DNA from 2 places in the Methylobacterium sp. J-072 genome. Region 1 is predicted to be linked to the other one. Evidence: riboswitches for the same ligand, from Rfam matches in the RefSeq annotation. Region 1 holds a riboswitch; the other holds the start of a gene.
What was found. Region 1 has a riboswitch for thiamine pyrophosphate ahead of thiO (glycine oxidase ThiO). Riboswitches for the same ligand answer to the same signal wherever they lie in the genome.
Positions count from the first base shown of each region.

Region 1 (4,193 bases):
TCGGCATGATCGCGGCGCAGCCGAGATCCTCCAGGCGCTGGCAGACCACCGGATCGTCGTTGCAATAGGGCAGGACCACGAAGCCCGAATCCACGAGGTGGCGGCAGGCCTCGATCAGCTCGGCCACATCCGGGTAGAGGGTCTCGCGGTCACCGATCACCTCGACCTTGATCCAGGTGGTGTCGAGCGCCTCGCGGGCGAGCTCCGCGGTCATGATCGCGTCGCGGGCGGTCTCGCAGCCGGCGGTGTTGGGCAGGAACCGCTTTCCCTTGAGGATGCGCACGGTGTCGGAGCCGTGGCCCTGAAGCGAGACCCGGCGGATCGAGGCGGTGACCACCTCGGCCCCGGAGACCGCGACGGCGTCGCGCATGATCGCCTGGGTCGGGTAGCCGGCGGTGCCGATGAACAGCCGCGAGGACAGCTCAACCCCGGCGACGGTGAAGCGGTCCGCGTCGGCCTCGGGGCGCAGCGGCGTGACGATCTGGTCCATGGTCAACCTCCCTGCATGGCGCGGACGATCTCGACGCGATCGCCCTCGGCGACGGGCGTCTCGTCCCAGTCCCGGCGGCGCAGCACGCGGCCGTTCAGCGCGATGGCGACGCCCTGCGGGCTCTCGATGCCGGTCTCCTCGGCCTCGACCCGGAACAGGGCCGCGATGGTCTCGACCGCGTGCTCGCGCGGCTCGCCGTTCACCAGAAGCTTCATGCCGAGGCCCTCCGGGGTTCGGGTTGGGCGAAGCGCGCCCGGGTGAACGGTCTGGCGATCTCGGGGAGCGCGCCATCCGTCACCAGCGCGGCGACCGCGTCGGCGGTGACCGGGGCGAGCAGGTAGCCGTTGCGGTGATGGCCGGTGGCGGCGACGAGGCCCGGCGCCAGGGTGTCGATGATCGGTGCATCGTCGTCCGAGGTCGGGCGGTAGCCGCTCCACACGGCCTCGACCTCCATCTCCTCGATGCCGGGCAGCACCCGGCGGGCGCCCTCCAGCAGCGCGTAGAGGCCGCCGGCGGTGACGCCGGGGCGGAAGCCGCAATCCTCGACGGTGGCGCCAACGATCAGCTGGCCGTCGCTCTTCGGCGCCATGTGGACCTGCTCGGTCCAGATCATCCGGCCGAGGGTGCCGGTGCGGGCGGTGGTGCGCAAAGCCAGAGACTGGCCCTTGAGCGGGCGCACCGGCAGGGCGAGGGCTTCGGGCAGCAGCCCGCCCTCCCCGCTCCAGGCGCCGGAGGCCAGCACGACGGTGCCGGCCGTGACGCCCTGATCGCCGACGCGGATGCCGGTGACGGCCCCGCCGGACCAGTCGAGCCCGGTCACCGCACTATGCTCCACCAGGGTCACGCCGGCGCGCCGGCAAGCCTCGGCCAGCGCCGCCATGACGAGGCGGGGATCGACCTGGTGATCCAGCGGGCAATGGACGCCCGCGGTGACGGAGGGGCGTAAGCCCGGCTCCAGGCGCCGCACCTCGGTGCCCGACAGCCACGCGGCGTCGAGGCCCGAACGGCGTTGCAGGTCGTAGCGGAAGCGCAGGCGCTCGACCTCGTCGCGGCCGATGGCGACCACCACGGTCCCATCGGGCCGGTAATCGATTGGCAGGCCGCTCTCGGCTTCGAGCGCATCGCGAAAGCCCGGCCAGAGCCGCAGGGATTCGAGGGCGAGCGGCAGGAGCGGGTCCGAGCCGGGCTCGTGCTCGGCGGCCGGGGCGAGCATGCCGGTGGCGGCGAGGCTCGCGCCCGCGCCGATCGTGTCGCGCTCGACGACGACCACCGAGCGGCCCGCCCGGGCCAGACGCCACGCGATCGACAGTCCGATCAACCCGCCGCCGACGATGGCGACATCCGCCCGCGCGGGCATCGAAGCCGGCGCGGCGAGACCGGCCGGGATGCGGCGGCGTCCGATCGGTGAAACGGGGCGGTCAAAGGCCAAGATCATCTCCGCGGGATTCCGTCGCGAAGATCGGGCCGTCTGCTTCGGTGAGAAGCTGTGGCCTGCCTTTCGGGCAGCCGCGGTCCAATCCCTACGCCGGTATGAGCCGGATCAGGTTCAAAGGATTTCCGCGCCGCAGGTCCGTGAGGACGTGCCAGCGGTTTCTCAGCCCCTTGCCGGGGATCTCCCTGGAACAGGCATAGATCTGGTCGCGCGGAGAGCGCCGGTCAACCCCGGGGCTAGCCGGTCGGGCCTGCGGGGAGAACAATCGGCAGGTCGCAGTCAGCGTCCGAAGACGAAACCGGTTGCGATGGGCCGATCAGCTCGGCGTCCGCGGCCGCAAAAATTTCGGCCGGAACACCGCCATGGGCTCGCGGAACCCGTCGAGGACATGCTCGCCCAGTGGGATCGGATCGCCCCAGAGGAAATCCACGAACGGCTTCGACATCAGCAGCGGCTCGCCGAGCTGCCGGTTCAGCCGTGACAGGCGGCTCGCGAGGTTCACGTCGCGGCCGATCACCGTGAAGTCGAGCCGGGAGCCGGAGCCGACATTGCCGTAGGCGGCCTCGCCGTGATGAAGCGCGATCCCGGCGGCCACCGGTACAGCGAACTGATGCAGGGCATTGGCCTCGTCGAGGGCCGCCAGCGCGTGCTGGGCGGCCGTGAGCGCGCCCTTGGCGGCGCCCCCGAGATCGTCCCCGGATTCGCGAAAAATCGCCAGCAGACCGTCGCCCAGGTATTTCAGGACTTCGCCGCCTTCCCGCTCGATCGGCGGCACCAGGCAATCGAAGAACACGTTGAGCAGCCCGACCGCCTCCTCGGGGGTCATGTCGGCGGAGGTGCGCGTGTAGTCGCGCATGTCGGCGAACAGGATCGCCGAGCGGATCCGCGTCACCTGCCCGCGGCGGATGTCGCCCGCCAGGATCGCCCGGTGCGGCTCGTCGCCGACATAGAGCCGCAGCACGTGGTCGAGCTGCTTGTTGAGCACGCGCATCTCCACGACCGCGGCCAAAGCCGGCATGACGAAGCGCAGGATCGCGATGTCGTCGTCACCGAACCCGTCGGGCGCCTTCGTCGCGAAGGTGATGCCGTTCTTGGTGCCGTTGGTGAAGAACAGCGGCGCCACGACGTAGTGGGTGTAGCCGCCGGCCTTCAGGTCCGGGATGATCGCGTAGGCGTCGTCCGGCGTCTCGGCGACGTCGAGGATCAGCCATTCGCCGGTCTCGTGGACCGTGTGGAACGGGCTGCTGAGATAGGCTTCCTGCGAGCGGCTCCCGTGCGGGAACAGGCGCACGCTGGTGCCGCCGTCCCGGGTCCAGACCCGGCCGACCCCGGCATATTCCGAGTGCAGGGTGTCGATCGCCGTGGAGGCCCGGTCCACCGGAACGCCGACCGCGATCAAGCGCTCGGCGAGGCCGGAGAGCATGTCTTCGGCCTTCTCCAGCCGGGCGCCCTCGCCCAGCAGCCAGTCCCGGATGCCCACCGAGGGCTGGAGCGCGCCGAAGGGCACGTCGTCGGCTTCGGAGCCGTCCGCGAAGGCCGTCGGCAATCCGGGCGTTGGCGGGCGGCGTTCGAGCATGGCGCCACAATGGGGTCCGCGCAGCCCGGTGGCAACGCGGTCAAAGGAGAGGCGCCGCGGAATCCGCGGCGGGGGCTCAGTTGTCCAGGAAGCTCCGGAGCTTCCGGCTGCGCGACGGGTGCTTCAGCTTGCGCAGGGCCTTGGCCTCGATCTGCCGGATGCGCTCGCGGGTCACCGAGAATTGCTGGCCGACCTCTTCGAGGGTGTGGTCGGTGTTCATGCCGATGCCGAAGCGCATGCGCAGCACGCGCTCCTCGCGCGGGGTCAACGACGCCAGGACGCGGGTCGTGGTCTCGCGCAGGTTCGACTGGATCGCCGCGTCGATCGGCAGAACGACGTTCTTGTCCTCGATGAAGTCGCCGAGGTGGCTGTCCTCCTCGTCGCCGATCGGGGTTTCGAGGGAGATCGGCTCCTTGGCGATCTTCAGGACTTTTCGCACCTTCTCCAGCGGCATCGCCAGCTTCTCGGCCAGCTCCTCCGGGGTCGGCTCGCGGCCGATCTCGTGCAGCATCTGGCGCGAGGTCCGGACGATCTTGTTGATCGTCTCGATCATGTGCACCGGGATGCGGATCGTGCGGGCCTGGTCGGCGATCGAGCGGGTGATCGCCTGCCGGATCCACCACGTGGCGTAGGTCGAGAACTTGTAGCCGCGCCGGTACTCGAACTTGTCCACCGCCTTCATCAGGCCGATGTTG
Region 1 covers NZ_JAKSYK010000192.1:112,074-116,266, forward strand. The annotation lists gene MKK67_RS24300 (thiazole synthase) at 1-490, opposite strand, end outside; gene thiS (sulfur carrier protein ThiS) at 493-705, opposite strand; gene thiO (glycine oxidase ThiO) at 702-1,925, opposite strand; TPP riboswitch at 1,990-2,118, opposite strand; gene MKK67_RS24315 (adenylate/guanylate cyclase domain-containing protein) at 2,239-3,498, opposite strand; gene rpoD (RNA polymerase sigma factor RpoD) at 3,575-4,193, opposite strand, start outside.

Region 2 (4,193 bases), on a different contig from region 1:
TTCCAGCCCTTCGATACCGCGATGCTGTGCGAAGCCTCGTCGGGCGCCTACGGGAAACCGGGTTTTCGGCTCCAGGCGCAATCCCAGGCCGCCCTCCGGGCCCTTCAGTATGCGCAAGCCGACGGAGGAGCGAATTTCTCGCGCACCGTCATCCTCGGAGATCCTCCCGATGTCGGCATCGCCGCCGAACTGATGCTCGCGGCGCTCTACGATGCCTACGGGGCCGAGCTGGACTCGGCGATCGCGATCACGGCGCCGCGCGGCGGCGGCGCCGGATGCGGCACGCCCACGTCCTGAGCGGACGGGGCGTGCCGGCTCCTCATTCGGCGGCGTCGATGTAGAGCTTGCCGCCCTCCGCCAAAAACTCCTGCGACTTCGCCCGCATGCCGGCCTCGGCCTCGGCCTTCGACATCGCGGGCGACGCGCCCACGACCTCGCCGGCCTCCTCCATCGCCAGCACCTCGGCGCGCAGGTCCTGCGTGATCTTCATCGAGCAGAATTTCGGCCCGCACATCGAGCAGAAATGCGCGACCTTGTGGGCGTCCTTCGGCAGGGTCTCGTCGTGGTAGCGGCGGGCCGTATCCGGATCGAGGCCCAGGTTGAACTGGTCCTCCCAGCGGAAGTCGAACCGGGCACGGCTGAGCGCGTCATCGCGCAGCTGGGCGGCCGGGTGGCCCTTGGCGAGGTCGGCGGCGTGGGCGGCGATCTTGTAGGTGATCACGCCAGTCTTCACGTCGTCCCGGTCCGGGAGCCCGAGATGCTCCTTCGGGGTGACGTAGCAGAGCATCGCGGTGCCGAACCAGCCGATCATGGCGGCGCCGATGCCCGAGGTGATGTGGTCGTAGCCCGGGGCGATGTCGGTGGTCAGCGGGCCGAGGGTGTAGAACGGTGCCTCGCCGCATTCCCGCAGCTGCTTCTCCATGTTGACCTTGATCTTGTGCATCGGCACGTGGCCGGGGCCCTCGATCATCACCTGGCAGCCCTTGTCCCAGGCGATCTTGGTGAGCTCGCCCAGCGTCTCCAGCTCACCGAACTGCGCGGCGTCGTTGGCGTCGGCGATCGAGCCCGGACGCAGGCCGTCGCCGAGCGAGAACGACACGTCGTAGGCCCGCATGATGTCGCAGATCTCGTCGAAATGCTCGTACAGGAACGATTCCCGGTGCCCGGCCAGGCACCAGCGCGCCATGATCGAGCCGCCGCGCGAGACGATGCCGGTGACCCGCCGGGCGGTCAGCGGCACGTAGGCCAGCCGCACGCCGGCATGGATGGTGAAGTAGTCGATGCCCTGCTCGGCCTGCTCGATCAGCGTGTCCTTGAAGACTTCCCAATCGAGCTTGAGCGGATCGCCGCCGACCTTCTCCAGCGCCTGGTAGATCGGCACGGTCCCGATCGGCACCGGGCTGTTGCGGATGATCCACGAGCGGATGTTGTGGATGTTGCGGCCGGTGGACAGGTCCATGACCGTGTCGGCGCCCCAGCGGATCGACCAGACCAGCTTTTCGACCTCCAACGCGGCCGACGACGTGACCGCCGAGTTGCCGATATTGGCGTTGATCTTGACCAGAAAATTCCGGCCGATCGCCATCGGCTCCAGCTCGGTGTGGTTGATGTTGGCCGGGATGATCGCCCGGCCGCGGGCGATCTCGTCGCGCACGAATTCGGGGGTGATGAACGGCGGCACGGAGGCCCCGAAGCTCTGGCCGTCGGCGAGGGTGGCCTCGGCGCCGGCCAGCATCGCGTCGCGGCAGGCGTTCTCGCGGTGGGCGACGTAGATCATCTCCTCGGTGATGATCCCGGCGCGGGCGAACTCGTACTGCGTCACCATCTGGCCAGGACCGGCCTTCCGGATCGTGCGGGCGGCGGGGCAGGGGTCCACGAGCTTGTCGCCGGCGAAGCCGTTATCCTCGGGCTTGACCGCCCGGGGCTCGACCGCGGTGTAGCCGCGCGCCGCGATCCAGGGCTCGCGCACGCCGGGCAGGCCGGCGGTGAGGTCGATGCGCGCGTCGGTCTCGGTATAGGGGCCCGACGGATCGTAGACCCGCACCGGCTCCTCTTTCGGATCGGACAGGACGATCTCGCGATAGGGCACGCGGATGTCCGACCGGCCGGCCGGGCTCGCATAGACCTTGCGCGATCCGGTGACCGGACCCGTGGTCACGGTCTCCGGGCTGCCTTTCACGTCCTTGGGGAGAACGGGTGCGTTCATCGTGGGCCTCTCCTCGTGTTGGAGCGTTCCGGACCACGCGATGGCTGAGATGAGATCCGGCCGCACGCAGGCAGCCGCAGGTTCCCGTCCCTCCGCCGGTATGAGCCGGATCAGGTTCAAGGGTCAGGGCAGCGTGCCCAATCTCAGCCCTCTACAGGGCCCCCCTCGGAACGGTTCAAGACTCGGCTCCGCCAAAGGGTTTGTCAATGCTGTGCTGAGGGGAGGGGCTGACATGATCGCACGGTTCGGCACGGTAGCGGGGCGGACCACCGCGCGGCTCGCCGCCGGGATCGGATCACCGCTGCCGGGATAGGGGAACGCTCCTCTCCGAATGCCTGTTGGCACGCTTGCCAACGACCTGGTCCGTTGGCATTCTCGCCAACGTCATGGACGCCGCGCTGCTGTTCAGGGAACGGATCGAGGTCACGGCCGATCGGTCGTTCGCCGAACTCGTCGTTTGGAGGGTGCCGTCTCCGGTTCGTGGAAGCGCCCACGGCTTCAAGTATCGGCTCGCTTTCGTGGTCGAGGGTGCTTGCGTGCTCCGCTACGACAACGAGGCCGGGAAGGGCGACCACAAGCATATCGGCGAGCGGGAAGTGCCTTACACCTTTACAAGCCCAGAGGCCCTGATGGCGGACTTCTGGGCCGATGTCGCATCCTGGAGATGACCATGAAGACCGTGACCATCGGTGTCTCCACCATCGAAGACAGCACTGTCCGGGCGCTGGCGGCTTTCCGCGGCGAGGAGCAGGGCGCCTTCATCTCGTTTCCGACGGTCGAGCGGTTGTGGACCGTCCTGACGCCCCGCCGCTGGGAGCTGATCCGGATTCTGGCCGGGCAGGAACCGATGTCGCTGCGGGCCGTGGCGCGCTTGCTGGATCGCGACGTCAAGAACACGCATGGCGACGTGCACGCGCTGCTGAACGCGGGCGTCCTGGATCGTACGGAGGACGGGCGGATCGTGTTTCCCTACGACACCGTGCATGTCGACTTCACGATCCGGAAGGCGGCTTGATGCACGGCTTGGTCGAGCGCGCGCAATAGGTTGGGGCTGCCCAGCCTCCGATCGGCCTCGCCTCCTGAGATGGGCGAAACGCGGCTATCAAGGTCTCTCAGCCCAGTCTCCAAAAAAATGTGGATCCTGCTTCTGCTGCTGGCCATCGTGGCCCTGGTCTATCTGGCCGCGCTGGTGGCTCTGGCCGTGTTCCAGCGGCGGCTGATCTATCCGGGAGCGGCCTGGGCGGGTGAGCCGGCAGGCGACCGGTTCGCCCCGCCCGGGACAGAGCCGATCACCCTGACCACCGAGGATGGCGAGCGGCTCTTCGCCCTGTGGCGGGCGCCGCGGCCGGGATGCGGGGTGGTGGTGAGCTTCCACGGCAACGGCTCCCGGCCCGAGCCGCATGCCGCCCGCTTCGCCGCCGATCCCTGGCTTTCGGCCGGCTGGGGCGTGCTGGCGCCGGCCTATCGCGGCTATCCCGGCTCGACCGGATCGCCGAGCGAGGACGGGCTGATCCGCGACGGGATGGCGGCAATCGCGGCCGCGATGGCGCGTGCGCCGGGCGCGCCGATCCTGCTGCACGGGCATTCCCTGGGGGCGGCCGTCGCAGTGGCGATGGCCGAGCGTATCGCGTCGGTCGGGCTCTATCTCGAAGCGCCGTTCGACTCCCTCACCCACACCGTGCGGCTGCATGTCCCGCTGGCCCCATCCTGGCTCCTGCGCGACACGTATCGTTCGGACCTGCGCATCCGCGGCGGGACCGAGCCGGTCCTGATCGTCCAGGGCAAAGACGACCCGGTGGTGCCGGCCAAGCTCGCCCGGGCGCTGGCCGCGGCGGCGGGCCCCCGGGCGCGGTTCGCGTTCATCCCGGGCGATCACGTCTCGATCTTCGGAATCCGGGACCGCGAGGCCGAGGCGACGTTTCGCGGGCGCGTCGGGCCGGCCTGTCTCGCTGCGGACAGCGCCGTGCCTTGATCGGGATGGAAGGAG
Region 2 covers NZ_JAKSYK010000131.1:12,037-16,229, forward strand. The annotation lists gene MKK67_RS14915 (TY-Chap domain-containing protein) at 1-297, shown strand, start outside; gene thiC (phosphomethylpyrimidine synthase ThiC) at 320-2,206, opposite strand; TPP riboswitch at 2,277-2,382, opposite strand; gene MKK67_RS14925 (DUF6516 family protein) at 2,593-2,874, shown strand; gene MKK67_RS14930 (hypothetical protein) at 2,877-3,221, shown strand; gene MKK67_RS14935 (alpha/beta hydrolase) at 3,339-4,178, shown strand.
Region 2: linked by a shared signal. The riboswitch ahead of thiC (phosphomethylpyrimidine synthase ThiC) and the one ahead of thiO (glycine oxidase ThiO) in region 1 are both predicted to bind thiamine pyrophosphate.